DNA from 2 places in the Stenotrophomonas sp. YJH_SMC_57 genome. Region 1 is predicted to be linked to the other one. Evidence: riboswitches for the same ligand, from Rfam matches in the RefSeq annotation. Region 1 holds a riboswitch; the other holds the start of a gene.
What was found. Region 1 has a riboswitch for thiamine pyrophosphate ahead of thiC (phosphomethylpyrimidine synthase ThiC). Riboswitches for the same ligand answer to the same signal wherever they lie in the genome.
Positions count from the first base shown of each region.

Region 1 (7,884 bases):
TCGCGCTGCACGACCGCTTTGGCCGCACGCCGATGGCCGACAACCTGGCGCCGGCGATCCGCTACGCCCGCGACGGCCATCCGGTGGCCGAAGTGATCGCCTACTACTGGGATCGCTCGGTGCCCAAGCTGTCGCAGTACCCGGGCTTCAAGGAGCAGTTCACGATCAATGGCCACGCCCCGCGCAAGGGCGAGATGTGGAAGAACCCGAACCTGGCCAGCACCCTGCAGAAGATCGCCGATGGCGGGCGCGACGCCTTCTACAAGGGTGATATCGCCCGCACCATCGGCGATTACTTCAAGGCCAATGGTGGTTACCTGAGCTACCAGGACATGGCCGACCACCACGGTGAGTGGGTCGAGCCGGTCAGCAGCAACTACCGCGGCTACGACGTGTGGGAACTGCCGCCGAACAGCCAGGGCATCGCCGCCCTGCAGATCCTCAACGTGCTGGAAGGCTACGATTTCTCGAAGATTCCGTTCGGATCACCGGAACACGTGCACCTGTTCGTGGAAGCGAAGAAGCTGGCCTTCGCCGACCGTGCGCGTTTCTACGCCGACATGGCGTTCCAGCCGGCGCCGGTGCAGAAGCTGATTTCCAAGGAGTACGCCGCGCAGCGCCGCGCGCTGATCTCGATGGACAAGGCGTTGAAGGAAGTGCAGCCGGGCACACCGAAACAGCTGGAAGAGGGCGACACCATCTACATGACCGTGGCCGACGCCGACGGCATGATGGTGTCGCTGATCCAGTCCAATTACCGTGGCATGGGCAGCGGCATGGCGCCGCCGGGGCTGGGCTTCATCCTGCAGGATCGCGGCGAGATGTTCGTGCTGCAGAAGAATCATCCCAACGGCTATGCACCGGGCAAGCGTCCGTTCCAGACCATCATCCCGGCCTTCATCACCAAGGACGGCAAGCCCTACGCCAGCTTCGGCGTCATGGGCGGTGCGATGCAGCCGCAGGGTCACGCGCAGATCGTGATGAACCTGGTGGACTTCGGCATGAACCTGCAGGAAGCCGGTGATGCGCCGCGCATCCAGCACGAGGGCTCGACCGAACCCACCGGGCAGGCCACGGCGATGACCGACGGTGGTGAGGTGAATCTGGAAACCGGATTCCCGTACGAGACGGTGCGCGCGCTGATGCGCAAGGGGCATCGCATCGTATTTGCCGACGGCCCATATGGTGGGTACCAGGCGATCATGCGTGATCCGGACACCGGGGTTTACTACGGTGCGTCGGAGAGCCGCAAGGATGGGCAGGCGGCGGGGTACTGAGGTTTCCCGGCCAACGGGCGCAGCCCCCTCGCGGCTGATCGCCAAGGCAGGTTCATGCGTTGGGGCGTGCGGGTGGGAGTGCCGGGGGACGCCGTGAATACGTCCCTGTAGGCTTAGCCGCGCCATCCATGGCGCGGATACCCCCGCCACCCCCACCCGCACGCCCCCCGAAAGTTTCCGTGCGCGTCAGCCACGGAAGAGAAAGAAGAAAATCAAAAGCAACAGCCGCGCGCTGTGGATCCGACCCCATCTTGTTTTCCGATACACCCCATCCACGCATGGCGTGGAAAACCAACCGTCACACGGAAACTGTCGGGGGTGGGGCGGTGTGGGCTGGCAGGACCGTTGGCGCCATGGATGGCGCCATCGAGCCCCCACGGACGGGTTTACGGCGTGTCCTGCCAGCCCACACCGACCCGCCAAACCAGCAGCAACCCAGAGCCGCTGTTGAAGTTGCTGTTGCCGTTGCAGTTGCTTGAAAAAAAGCGGTGCAGCCGCAGGCTGCAAAACACCCTCAATCCGAATCCTGCGCGCGTGCCGCCTCCGCCTGCGTCTCTTCCTGCGCTGCCATCTCGCGCGCTATCCACGCATCGATCATGTGCCGCTGGCGCTGTGCCTGCCGCCGCTCGCGCGTGTACTCCTGGTCCAGCACCCGGTACAGCGACACCATCACCAGCACCATCAGCAGCGCAAATGGCAATGCCGCGATCGTGATCATGCCCTGCAGCGCATCCAGGCCGCCCGCCAGCAGCAGTGCCGCTGCGATCAATGCCACCGCGATGCCCCAGGCCAGCTTGCGCTTCAACGGCGGATCGCCCGCTTCATCGGTGGACATGCTGGCCAGCACCAGCACCGCCGAATCGGCCGATGTCACGAAGAAGATCATCAGCAGCACCAGCGCGATGCAGGAAAGCAGCAAGGGCAGCGGCATGCTGTCAAACAGGGTGAACAGCACCGTTTCATAGCCGTTGCCCAGTGCCTGTACCAGATCGGCATGGCCGAAGATCTGCGCCCACAGCGCGGTGCCGCCAAACACCGCGAACCAGAAGAAGCCCAGCACGGTCGGTGCCAGCACCACGCCGATGACGAACTCGCGGACACTGCGTCCGCGCGAGATGCGCGCGATGAACGAGCCGACGAACGGAGCCCAGGAAATCCACCACGCCCAGTAGAAGATGGTCCAGTCCGCCACCCAGGTGCTGCCCGAGAACGGCGACATGCGCAGACTCATCGTCACCAGCTGGTTGAGGTACGAGCCCAGGGTGGTGGTGAACGTATCGAAGATGAATCCGGTCGGGCCCAGCACCAGTACGGTGGCGGCCAGCAGCGCGGCCAGCGCTAGGTTGAAGTTGGACAGCCACTTCACTCCGCGCTCCACGCCACTGGCGGTGGACGCCATGTACAGCACGAACGCGATGGCGATGATGGTCAGCTGCAGGGGCACGCCCGCGTGCAGGCCGAACACGCGCTCCATGCCGGCAGCGATCTGGATGGTGCCGAAGCCCAGCGTGGTGGCCACGCCAATCGCAGTGGCAACGACCGCTGCAATGTTGACCACGCGCCCGATCCAGCCGCGATGGTGGCGGCCGATGATCGGCTGCAGCATGTCGCTGACCAGGCCGCGGCCGTTGCGGTTGAACTGGAACCAGGCCATCGCCAGGCCGATCAGCGCGTAGATTGCCCAGGGGTGCAGGCCCCAATGGAAGAATGCATAGCGCATCGAAGCCCGCGCCGCGTCCATGCTCTGCGGGGCCAGGCCTTCCGGTGGCTTGGTGAAGTGGGAAATCGGCTCGGCGGCGCCCCAGAACACCAGGCCGATGCCCATGCCTGCGGCGAACAGCATCGACATCCAGCTGGCGCGCGAGAACTCCGGTTCGGCATCTTCACCGCCGATGCGCAGGTTGCCGAAACGACCGAAGGCCAGGTACATCAGGAAGGTCAGCGCCAGGAACACGACCAGAAGATAGAGCCAACCGACACTGCGGATGACATCGGCGAGTACCGACTGGACGACGGTATTGAACGGGCCGGGCGCGAAGCCAGCCAGCAGCACCAGGACGAGCACCAGTGCGATGGAAATGCGAAACACCATGAAGGAGCTTCTCCGATCAAGGGATTGAGGGGAGCGAGCAGAGCTTGCAGCGAGGGGCCGGCGGCGTGCAGCGCGAGCCGGGCAGGGGCCGCGTCGGCGGCGAAGGAAGCATCGGTCGCTGGAATGCGACGGACGTGCACGTTACTGAACGCGATGTCACGGCTCTGTTAGTACAGAAACAACGAATCCACGCGATGCGCGGCTGCAACGGTCATGAGCTGCAGTGCTTTCTATGCTCTAATGCGCAGCAAGAAGCGGGGGTACCGCGGCCAAACGGCCACGGTTGAGACAGTCCCTTGGAACCTGATCCGGCTCATACCGGCGTAGGGAAGCTTTGCAATGTTGCCATGCCCGGACTCCGCCCAGGGACCGTCCGCGCGTGGCGGCAGTGCGCCGCCGCTTCGTCCCTGACCTTCCTGGACGATGCCCGATGAACGCACAGCTCTCTGCCCTGCAGCAACAGGCCCAGCAACTCTCCGAATCCGTGACCCGGCCCATTCCCGGCTCGCGCAAGATCCACGTGCCCGGCTCGCGCCCGGACCTGCAGGTGCCGATGCGCGAGATCGCGCTGACCCGCACGCCGACGCTGTTCGGTGGCGAAGAGAATGCACCGGTCACGGTCTACGACACGTCGGGCCCGTATACCGATCCGGAAGTGCGCATCGATCTGTCCGCTGGCTTGCCAGCGCTGCGTCGCGGCTGGGTGGAAGAGCGTGGCGACACCGAGCAGCTCGAAGGCCTGAGTTCTTCCTTCGGTCGCGATCGCGAGCATGACCCGAAGCTCGATGCGGTGCGCTTCCCCGCACGCACCCTGCCGCGCCGTGCACGTGCCGGCGCCAACGTCACCCAGATGCATTACGCACGCCGCGGCATCATCACGCCGGAAATGGAATTCGTCGCCATCCGCGAGAACCAGCGGCTGGATGCGATCCGCGATGCAGGCCTGCTGCAGCAGCACCCCGGCGAGGCGTTCGGTGCGTCGATCCAGAAGATCATCACGCCGGAATTCGTGCGCGACGAGATCGCCCGCGGCCGTGCGGTGCTGCCCAACAACATCAACCATCCGGAAAGCGAGCCGATGATCATCGGCCGCAACTTCCTTACCAAGATCAATGCCAACATCGGCAACAGCGCGGTGTCCTCCGGCATCGCCGAGGAGGTGGAGAAGCTGGTGTGGGCGATCCGCTGGGGCGGCGACACGGTGATGGACCTGTCCACCGGCAAGCACATCCACGAAACCCGCGAGTGGATCATCCGCAATTCGCCGGTGGCGATCGGTACCGTGCCGATCTACCAGGCGCTGGAGAAGGTCGACGGCCGCGCCGAAGCGCTGACCTGGGAGATCTTCCGCGACACGCTGATCGAGCAGGCCGAACAGGGCGTGGACTACTTCACCATCCATGCCGGCGTGCTGCTGCGCTATGTGCCGCTTACCGCCAAGCGGGTGACCGGCATCGTCAGCCGTGGCGGATCGATCATGGCCAAGTGGTGCCTGGCACACCACAAGGAGAACTTCCTCTACACGCATTTCGAAGAGATCTGCGAGATCATGAAGGCTTACGACGTGACCTTCTCGCTGGGCGACGGCCTGCGCCCGGGCTGCATCGCCGATGCCAACGATGCCGCGCAGTTCGGCGAACTGGAAACGCTGGGCGAGCTGACGAAGATTGCCTGGAAGCACGACGTGCAGATCATGATCGAAGGGCCCGGCCACGTGCCGATGCAGTTGATCAAGGAGAACATGGACAAGCAACTGCGCGAGTGCGGCGAAGCGCCGTTCTATACGCTGGGACCGCTGACCACCGACATCGCACCGGGCTACGACCACATCACCAGTGCGATCGGTGCGGCGATGATCGGCTGGTTCGGTACCGCCATGCTCTGCTACGTGACGCCGAAAGAGCACCTGGGCCTGCCCAACCGCCAGGACGTGCGCGACGGCATCATGGCCTACCGGATTGCCGCGCATGCGGCCGACCTGGCCAAGGGGCATCCGGGCGCGCAGGTGCGCGACAATGCGCTGAGCAAGGCGCGCTTCGAGTTCCGCTGGGAGGATCAGTTCCATCTCGGCCTGGATCCGGAGAAGGCCAAGGAGTTCCATGATGAGACGCTGCCGAAGGACGCGCACAAGCTGGCCCACTTCTGTTCGATGTGCGGTCCGCACTTCTGCTCGATGAAGATCACCCAGGACGTGCGCGACTACGCTGAGGCCGGCATGAAGGAGAAGTCGGAGCAATTCCGCGCCGCCGGTGCCGAGGTGTACCGCCAGGGGTGATGCGCGAAGGGTCGTGCCGGCCAGCAGCCGGCACGACCGTTCATCACGCCGTGTCCGGCTATCCTCCGCCCATCGCCCCGGGGAAAGGACGCCATGCCTGTTGCCATGACCACCCGCTGGCTGGCCATTGCCCGCCGCCATCCCTCGGCCTGGCTGCTCGGCGCACAACTGCTGGCGGTGCTGCTGTATCCCTCCCTGGATGACACCGCCGCCGGCCGCGCGGCGCTGGGCATGTTCGGGATGGCGGTGCTTGGCCTTGCCCTGTGGGTGGTGCAGCGCAGTCCGTTGGGCACCTGGCTGGCGCTGCTGCTGGCGATCCCCTCGGTAGTGTTCTCGCTGGCCGGCGCCCTGCTGGACCGCAGCGCGCTGCTGACCACGGCGCAGCTGCTGGAGAGCCTGCTGTACTTCTACACGGCCGGTGCGCTGATCGCCTACATGCTGCAGGACCATAAAGTCACCCGCGATGAGCTGTTTGCGGCCGGCGCGACTTTCACCCTGCTGGCCTGGGCGTTCGCGTTTACGTTCGCGGTGTGCCAGCAGTGGTACCCGGGCAGTTTCCAGGGCACGGGCGGGGGGCCGCAGCGCAGCTGGATGGAATTGCTTTATCTGAGCTTCAGCTTGTTGTCCGGGGTCGGATTGAGCGATGTGGTACCGCTGCATCCGCAGGCGCGGGCATTGGTCATGCTGGAACAGTTCGCGGGCGTCATGTATGTCGCCCTGGTGGTCTCGCGGCTGGTCGGACTGACGATGCTTCGGCGCATGTGAAAATGAACGCCAGATAAAAATTTCGCGCCCGCAAGGGCGCGAATGATGATGCAGATTATGTGAATGCGTCGGCGAGAGAGAGCCTGAGTGTCGACCCCGTCATAGGCGGGGTAACCGGCTTAGGCTAATATCGGTACGCGTAATTGTTTTTGCGGTATGCGCCGATGCTTTGTGCGGAATCTGGCTTTTTGTTGTCCCTGCATGGGGACGGTATCGCTGGTGAAACCTGCCCAGGCCCGTCCCTACTGTATATCGGAAAATGAACAGCAGCGAAACCCAGCCGCCCGAGGCCGACCGCATCCAGGTTGGCGAATGCGTCGTCACTTTGTCCTCGCGAGAGGTCGAAGTCGTGGGTGCGCGTCGTCCACGCCGGCTGACACCGAAGGCACTGGGCGTGCTGCGCGTGCTGCTGCGGCAGCCGGGCCGGGTGGTCACCCGCGAGGAGCTGTTTGCCGAAGTGTGGCCTGACACGCTGCCGACCAACGATGTGTTGACCCAGGCGGTCACGCAGCTGCGCAAGGCGTTTGCCAACGACGACGACAACGGCCAGGCCTATATCGAGACCATCGCCAAGAGCGGCTACCGCCTGCTGGTACCGGTCCAGGTGCTGGAAGCGGCCGAGCCTGCGATGGAGATCGGCGAGATCGCCGATCCGCCGCTGACGCTGGCAGGCGCCGCGGGCGTGGTTCCTGTCGGCATTGCGGTGCCGGCACCGGGCCTGCGCCGTACCTGGCGCCAGGTACGGCGCAAGGTGCTGCTGGCAGCAGGCCTGTTGATGCTGGCGGCGGTGATCGTGCTGGCGATGCTGCTGCTGCGCCGGGCGCCAGTGGCAAGTTCACCGGTGGATGCGGCTGTCGAGAACGGTGTCCGCGTGATCGGCAGCCCGCAGCGGCCCTACCGGTTGATTACCGCCACCAGTGGCTTCGAGACCTATCCAACACTCTCCCCCGATGGTTCCCAGGTTGCCTATGAAGGCGCCAACGAGGACGGCAAGGGCGGCGGAGCGATCAAGGTGCAGACCTCGGGCAACGCGCCCGCGCGCCAGTTGCTGGCCCCCCCTGTGGGCGCCAGCGATCGTTTTCCCAGCTGGTCGCCGGATGGCCGCGAGATCGCCTTTGCACGGTTCAGCGCCGAAGGCGGCTGCCAGGTGCTGATTGCCAGCGCTACCGGCGGCGCGCTGCGCCAGGCGACACGCTGTGACGGCACCGAGCTGCTCAGTTTCGACTGGACCCCTGACGGCCGTGGGCTGGTGTTCGGCAGCATGGTCGGGCGGTATGCGCATCGCGGCATCCGCGTGCTCGACCTGGCCAGTGGTCAGTGGAATGCCGTGGATTACAGCGTCGATGCGGACGACTTCGACTATGCGCCGCGCTACTCGCCGGATGGCAAGTGGCTGGTGTTCGTGCGCAATCCGCAGATGGGCGACCTGTGGCGGATGCCGGCCAGTGGCGGCGTCCCGGAGCAATTGACCAACG
Region 1 is NZ_JCAFSZ010000011.1:44,124-52,007, reverse strand. It holds gene ggt (gamma-glutamyltransferase) at 1-1,277, shown strand, start outside; gene AC5P7U_RS15880 (BCCT family transporter) at 1,792-3,369, opposite strand; TPP riboswitch at 3,616-3,717, shown strand; gene thiC (phosphomethylpyrimidine synthase ThiC) at 3,800-5,644, shown strand; gene AC5P7U_RS15870 (ion channel) at 5,738-6,409, shown strand; gene AC5P7U_RS15865 (winged helix-turn-helix domain-containing protein) at 6,669-7,884, shown strand, end outside.

Region 2 (7,884 bases), on a different contig from region 1:
GAGCGCATGTTCATCGGCAATCCCGCGCCGCTGCACGACCGTATCCTGGACTTCTCCACCGCCGTCACCGGTGTGACCTTCTTCGCGCCCGCGCGCAAGGTGCTGGCCGATCTGGGCGACTGATCGCGCGCGACCTGCCGTAGCCACGCATGGCGTGGCTCTACGGGTTGCCCTCCGCCATCCGCCTGTCATCTACGACACCGACCATGGCGCGCTGGATGGGAGCGCAGGAGGCAGGCGATGGCCAGGACAGGGAACAAGAGCGGCATACGGCGCTGGTGGCGTCCGCTGGCTGCGGTGTTCGGCGTGTTGGCACTGGGGAGTGCCAGCGTGTCCGCGCAGGACGCTCCTGCGCACTGGATGGCCTATGCCGCCGCCGTGGGCGGCCAGCTGCAGCAGCGCCTGCAACAGGAGCAGGACCCGCAGGCCCAGCGTGTGCTGGAATGGCTGCAGGCGCATCCTGACACGCCGGCCCCGTTGCCGGTCAGCGTGTGGATCGCCGCCGATGGCCGCATCTCGAAACTGGAGTTCGACAGCCTGGGCGACCGGCAGGTGGACGCCGATCTGCGCGCGGCGCTGCTGGCCGCACCCCTGCAGGCGCCACCGCCGGACATGCGCCAGCCGCTGCGGCTGGGCCTGGCGCTGGAGCCGAAGTAGAGCCACGCCATGCGTGGATGCGCCTGGTCACTGACCCTGGCCGACAGGCGCGCGCCAACCAAGGTTGGCGACTACCGATGGATTCGCTCTACCGGACGGCCACCTGCGGCTCACGCGCGGCTGCGCTCCACGCGCGCAGGCCAAACACGGCCAGGCCGAGGAAGAACACGTACAGCGCCGCGGTCACGTGCAGCGACTTGAACAGGTAGGCGCCCACATAGACCACGTCCACTGCGATCCACACCCACCAGCACGCCACGTGCCGGCGCGCCTGCCACCACTGGCCGACCAGGCTCAGCGCGGTCAGCATCGCGTCCAGCCACGGCAGCGCGGCATCGGTGAAGGTGTGCATGGCCGCGCCCAGCGCCACGCCGCCACACAGGCCGATGGCCAGGTCGCGCAGCAGCTTGCCGCGCGCCAGCGGCACGATGCGGATGCTGCCCTCGTCGGCGGCATGCTGGCGCCAGTTGAGCCAGCCGTAGACCAGGAAACCGCCGAAGGCGACCTGCAGCAGGGTGTCCGAGTACAGCTTGGCTTCGGCGAACACCAGCCCGTACAGGGTCACCGACAGCAGGCCCACCGGCCATGCCGACAGCCGGCGCCGGGCCATCAGCCAGACGCCGAGCACGCTGCACAGCGCGGCGGTCCACTCGAGCACGACCCCGTTCACAGCGCGAACGTCACCGACAGGCGCGCCTGTCGCGGTGCGCCGGGGAACAGGTAGTAGTCACCGCCGCTGCTGCCGGTATCACGCCAGTAGAAGCGGTTGAACACGTTGTCCACCGACAGGTTCCAGGTCACCGCGCGCTGGTGCAGGCGATGCTGGAAACGCAGGCCGGCATCGAACACCGAGTAGTCCGGTGCACGCACGCCGCCGTCGGCGCGGGCGACATTGGCACCGGCGTAGCGCCAGCCACCGGTCGCCTCCAGGCCCTGCACGAACGGCAGCGCGTAGGCCAGGTGCACGCTGGCGCGCACCTTCGGCACGTTCACCAGCTGATGGCCTTCATAGGCCGGCGTGCCGGTGCCGCGCGCGCGCGCCTGCAGCACGCTGGCACTGGCCACGATCTGCAGTGCATCGGTCAGCTGGCCGTTGGCGGTCAGTTCCAGGCCGGTGTGGGTCTGCGTGCCCTGTTCGACGAAGGTATAGCCAGCGTCGCTGTTGTCGGGCTGGGCGTACTGGTACGGCTGCGAAATGCGGAACACCGCCGCGCCCAGTGTCAACGCCTCGACCGGCACGTACTTCACGCCCACTTCCAGCTGCCGCGACTGTACCGACCGCAGGAAGGTATCGGCGTTGCTGGTCCAGAACGGCGCTTCCTGGCCCAGCGAAATACCGCGCACGTAACTGGCGTAGGCGTTGAGCTGGTCGGTCGCCTTCCACACCAGCGCGGTCTGCGGCAGGAAGCGCGACAGGCGGCTGTGCCGCTGTGGGGTGCCGCGCTTGTCGTACGCGCGTTCATCCAGGCGCACGAAGCGGCCACCGGCCAGCCACTGCCAGTCGTCACCGAAGCTCATCCGGTCCAGTGCGAAGAATGCGGTCTGGCGGCTGTCCAGGCGTCGCGCGGACGGACCCGGCATCTTCGGCGACGGCTCGAACACCGGCACCTGCGTGTCGTGGATGTTGCTGGTGCCGACGTACTCGTTGACGCTGGGGCGCTTGTCCACGGTGCGGCGGAAATAGTCGGCGCCGACAGTCAGCTGGTGGCCGACCGTGCCGGTCTCGAAGCGGCCGCGCAGCTCGGCACGCGCCTGCTGGTTGCGCCGGGTGTCGTCGGGGCTGCGGTAGTCGTAGATGTCGTAGTCGCCATTGGGGGCGAAGTAGTTGCCCGGCACACTTCCATCGGCGCACTGCGCGGCGTAATAGCAGCCGTAGGCGAAGGCGACGTTGTCATCGATCACCGAGCGGCTGTGGCCGACAGAGACGCGCGACTGCCACGCGTCGTTGAAGTCGTAGGTGTGCAGAGCGGTGATGTTGGTGCTGGCGATATCCACCGGGCGCTGCCACGGCTGGTAGCCGAGCAGATGCTCGCGGTCGACACCGCGCGGCAGGTCACGCGCGCCCAGCAGCTGGTAGCCGGACACCGAGCGCTGCGAGCTGGTCTGGTAGTTGGCATCCACTTCCAGCTTGCCGCGCTCGCCGATCAGCCAGTCGGCGGCCAGCGAGTAGAAGTTGCGGCGGCCATCGGCGTGCTCGACGTAGGAATTGCTGGAATCCCAGGCGGCGTTCAGGCGCAGGCCGAAGCGCGGGGTGATCCAGTGGCCGACATCGACGGCGACGTAGCGCGAGCCTTCCGAATCGGTGCCGAGCGTGGCGGTGCGCACTTCGGCCGGACGCTTGCCGATGTAGTTGATGATGCCACCTGGTGCCATCACGCCGGCGGCCAGGCCGGCTTCACCCTTGAGGATCTCCACCGCCTGCACGTTCTCCAGCGCCAGGCGCTGTTCGCCAGCGATGGACAGGCCGTTGAAGCGATAGCCGGTGGCGGCATCGAGCGCGAATCCGCGGATGGCGATGTTCTGGTAATAGCCCACGGGTGCATACGCATCACCCAGCGAGGCATCGTTGCTGGCCAGCTCGGACAGCGAACGCACCTGGCGGCGGTCGAGGTAGTCGCGCTCGAGCACGTTCACCGAAGCTGGCGTGTCCTTCCACGAACCGCCACCGAAGGCATTCACGCGTGAGGTATCCGCCTTCGGTTTGCCGGCCTGCACGCGCACCGCCGCCAGTTCGGTGGGCGAACGTTCGGCGCCGGTGGCAGCCGCATCGGCAGCAGCGTCGGCCTCGCTGGCATGCAGCGGCAGCGGCAGCGCGGCGCAGAGGGCGAGGGAGAGCAGGGTGGGGCGCAGGCAGCGGTTCATTCGGTTCGTCTTCGGACAACAAGGGAGACGAAGCGAAGGCGCGCAGGTGCACGGCCCATGACGGGGGTGTGGCTGCGGCTCAAAGCTCCCTACGCCGGTGCAAACCGGATCAGGTTCCAAGGGACTCTCTCAGCCTGGCAGATCCAGGCACCCCCGCTTCAGGTGACCATTTCACTACAAATGGTACGGATTTGCGAGCCGGTGGCGTTCATGCCGCGGTGTGCAGGGCCTGCAGCAGTGCCTGACCGGGTGGGCTGTGGAACCATGCCGGATGCCCCAGCATGAAGGGCTGCCAGGCCACGTCGGCGTTCGCGGTCGAGCCGGTGACACCTTCGAAGTACTCCACTTCGGACAGTGCGAAGTCGAAATGGACCATCGGCAGCAGGTCGGCCAGCAGGTGCACGCGCGCGGCCGACAGCGGCAGCACCTGCCGATAGCCATCGAGCAACGCCCGTGCGATGTCGATGCGTACCGCCTCCATGCCGCGCTTCAGTTCCAGCCACGCCACCGCGTTGCGCTCGATCGCGGTGGCGAGGTCGAACAGTGCGCTGGTGGGCGAGGCCAGGCCGAAATCCAGCACGGTGCTGACCTGGCCGTCGCGCCACAGCAGGTTGGATACGTGCCAGTCGTTGTGCGCCCATAGCCGCGGTTCGTCGCGCAGGCGCTCGGCCAGGCCGCTGTGCCACGGCAATACATCGCGGCGCAGCTGCGTTTCCCACGGGATGCGTGCGAGGTAGCGGGCCAGGCCGGGGCGTGTGGGCAGGTCCGCCTTGATCGCTGCAATCGGATCGTCGGCACGGATGAGATCGTCGCGCGCGACCAGCAGATGGGTACTGCGCTGGGGCGCGTGGTAGCTGGCCGCAGCGTGGTGCAGTCGCGCCAGCGCGCGACCGGCTTCGCGGGCCTGCACGACATCGGTCAGCAGCGACCACGACACTGCATCGCGGTACAGATCGTCGCCTACGCCAACGGCGTGCAGTTCAAAGGTCCACTCGCCGTGCTCGACGGCGGTATGGCCATCGGCGGCCGCCAGCACCTGCACCACGGGCACGCCTGCCGCCGCGAGATGCGCGATGAAGCGGTGCTCTTCTTCCAGGCAGGCCGCGCTGCGCACGCTGTGGTGATGGCGCTTGATGAACACCGCACCCTGCGCGCCGTCGACAATGGCGGCGGCCGACAGTGGCCGCGGGCTGTGCCAGCGCGGCTGGCTTTGCCCGTCAAGCTGCGGGTAGTGCGCGCGCAGCCAGCCGATGTCCCGTGCGCTGATCGGTGGCCAGTCGGCAGCGACCTCGTCGTTGTTGAGGCCCTGCACGCGGTGGGAGAAGGAAGTCATGCCGCAGCCCGAAAGGGGAAAGTCACATCCAAGGCTGCGCATTCAACGCCATGCCCGCGGCCAACGCAAACGGGCGGGTCATCGACCCGCCCGTCCCTGGACCCGCTCGCGGTGTGCCGTGCCGCCGCTTACCAGCCGCGATGACGGCCGCGATTGTTGTAGTAGCGGTTGTCGTAGTAGCGCTCGCGCTGCCAGCGGCGGTCGTCACCGCGGTCGTAGTAGCCGCTGCGGTAGTAGCCACGGTCGTATCGGCGGTCGTAGCGGTTGTCGTAGTAGCGGTTGTCGTAATAGCGACGGTCGCGGCGGTCGGAGGTGGTCAGGTTGCCGATCGCACCGCCGGCCACGGCGCCACCGACGGTGGCGGCGGGATCGCCATTGGAGAGCAGGTTGCCGGCCACGCCACCGACCACGGCGCCGACCAGGGTGCGCTTGTCCTTCCTCGACATCGCGCTGGCATCGCTGACCACGGCGACACCGGCCACCAGTGCCAAGGCCATCGCCAGACCACGGAAGCTGAGTGTGGAAGTACTGAGCATGTTCGTTCTCCTGTGAGGTGCATGCCACGCTGGGCAGGGAGGGCGCGGGGCGCCCCGGCTGCCGTGATGTCCACGCTGGCGTTCCAACATTGCCGGAACATTGCCTGGCGCACCGTGCGGCTTGCGCATTCATCTAGCGGTAGAAGGCATGAAGCAAGGCTGAAAGTGGACCCGGCCGCTCAGCCGGCAGTTGGGAAAGCGGCGGCGTGTGATCGGCCCTGCCCTTGTGCGGCAAGGCGTCCGCGGCCCGGCCCGGCATCGTCCGAGGCGCCGGGCGGGTCCGTCCCTGGCGGTATTCCTGCTGCTGGTGCAGCAGCATTGGCGCGCGGGTCATGCGCGCCGGAACTCAGATATTGCCGTCGCGCAGGTAATCGAACAGTTCCGCGTCGCCCTTCAGGCCCAGCTTGAGCATGGCATCGCCCTTCTGGCGGCTGATGGTGCTGACGCTCTTGTGCAGCTGCAGCGAGATTTCCTTTACGGTCATGCCGGTGCCGAGCAGCCGCAGCACCTCCACCTCACGGGGCGACAGCGGCTTGCCGTCGCCCTCGCGCATGCGCCAGCCGCCCGCGGCCTCGACCCGCTCGCGCAGGCTGCGGCTGATGTAGGCCTGGCCGCGGTAGACCGCCTGGATGGCCTGCGGTAGTTCGTCCATCGACGAGCTCTTGTCGACCAGGCCGAGCACACCGCTGTCGAGCACCATGCGCAGGATCGCCAGATTGTTGGAGACGCTCAGCATCAGCACCGGCAGCTCGGGATGACGACGGCGGATCATGCCGATCATGGCAAAGCCATCGGCCTGGGGGCTGCCGGGCATGGAGTAGTCGGTGACCAGCAGGTCGCAGGGCTGGCTGCCCAGCAGGGCCATCAATGCCTGTGCACTGTCGGCTTCGCCGACCACGCGGCCCACGCCGCTCGATTCGATGACGGCGCGGGTGCCGATACGGACCACAGGGTGGTCGTCTGCGATGATGATGCGCAAGCTCATGCTCTAGTATGACCACCGGGCAGGCCGGGCCGCGACCATCGCGATCCCTGGCAGCATTCTAGGAGATCGACGCCGATGCGTAGCTGGGCTGTTCGCGGGCTGGTCCTGCTGCTGGCCGTACTGGTGCTGCCAGCGGCCCTGGCGCAGGGCGTTCCAGGGCCGCTGCCGCTCAGCTCCCTGCAGCGTGAGTACCTCGCCGCCCATCCGAGCATCGTCGTGGGCCAGTATGACAGTGGCTGGCCGCCGTTCGAGTCCCTCCACGATGGCCAGCAGGTCGGCTTGGGTCCGGACTATCTGTCGCTTCTCGCCCGCCAGCTGGGCGTGGAGGTCGAGGCCCGTCGCTATCCGGACTGGACATCCGTGTTGGATGCGGCATGCCGTGGCGAGGTCGACGTGGTGATGAACGTCGGTCTCAGCGCCGACCGCACCCGTTGCATGGTCTACACGGCGGCCTATGGCGAAGCACCCCTGGCCCTGGTGGGCCGACCGGGCGACCTGCGTGCCTCCGACAATCCCGATCTGGATGGCTTGCGGGTGGTGATCGAGCAGGACTTCCTGACCGGTCCACAGGTGCGGGCACGGTTTCCGCGTGCCCGGCAGCTTGTCGCACACAGCTCGCTGGCGGCGCTCGAGATGGTCAGAGACGACAAAGCTGATGTCTATATCGGCAATACTTATGTCGCCACTGAACTGATCGCCGTCCACCATCTGCAGGGTGTGGTGCTGCTGCGACCCAGCGACCTGCCCCCCGAGCGGCTGCACTTCGGCGTTCCCACCAGCAAGCAGCCGCTGGCCGAAGCGCTGGACCTGGCCCTGGCCGCCACCAGCCAGGCCCAGCGCGATGCACTGGCAAGGCGCTGGTTGCCGCCACCGCAATGGTCGGCGTCGGCGCAGATGGCGCTGAGCCAGGCCGAAAAGCGGGTGCTGGAGCAGCCGCTGAAGATCGGCTTCGCCCCGAATGCGGCGCCGTTGTCGTTCACCGGCGAGGGGGGCGCGCCCAGCGGCCTGGCCAGCGAGTACCTGCATCGGCTGGTGCAGGCCGGTGCACACCTGCAGCCGGAGAGCAGCCACGACTGGTACGAGGTGCGCGAGAAGGCCCGCCGAGGCGAGCTGCAGGCGGTGATGGGCATCCCTGCCGATTCACGCTACCTGGGCCCGGAGTGGGTGTTCAGCCAACCCTTCATCAGTGTGCCGAACGTGATCGTCAGCCGTGCCGACAGCCCTGCCTTGCTGGGCCTGTCGGACCTGCAGGGAAAGCGCGTGCTGCTGTCCGATCCGGAGCGCGTGCGTGGCTACGTGCTGCAGCAGGCACCGCAGGCCAGGATCATGGCGGCACGCAGTGCCGAACAGGCGATGCAGCGTGTTCTTGATGGCGAAGCCGAGGCCTATGTAGGCAACCTGGCGCTGGTCAATCAACTGCTGCGAGGTCGTTTCCAGGGGCGCCTGCAGGTTGCTGCGCCGGCCGGTTTCAACGATCAGCTGGTGATGGCGGTGGAGCGCCGCCATGCCGC
Region 2 is NZ_JCAFSZ010000004.1:192,342-200,225, forward strand. It holds gene AC5P7U_RS06685 (Dyp-type peroxidase) at 1-123, shown strand, start outside; gene AC5P7U_RS06690 (hypothetical protein) at 241-657, shown strand; gene pnuC (nicotinamide riboside transporter PnuC) at 746-1,315, opposite strand; gene AC5P7U_RS06700 (TonB-dependent receptor) at 1,324-3,519, opposite strand; TPP riboswitch at 3,589-3,684, opposite strand; gene AC5P7U_RS06705 (phosphotransferase enzyme family protein) at 3,728-4,852, opposite strand; gene AC5P7U_RS06710 (glycine zipper 2TM domain-containing protein) at 4,981-5,388, opposite strand; gene AC5P7U_RS06715 (response regulator) at 5,735-6,373, opposite strand; gene AC5P7U_RS06720 (ATP-binding protein) at 6,449-7,884, shown strand, end outside.
Region 2: it holds a riboswitch for thiamine pyrophosphate, as region 1 does, so the genes downstream of both, AC5P7U_RS06700 (TonB-dependent receptor) here and thiC (phosphomethylpyrimidine synthase ThiC) in region 1, are expected to answer to the same signal.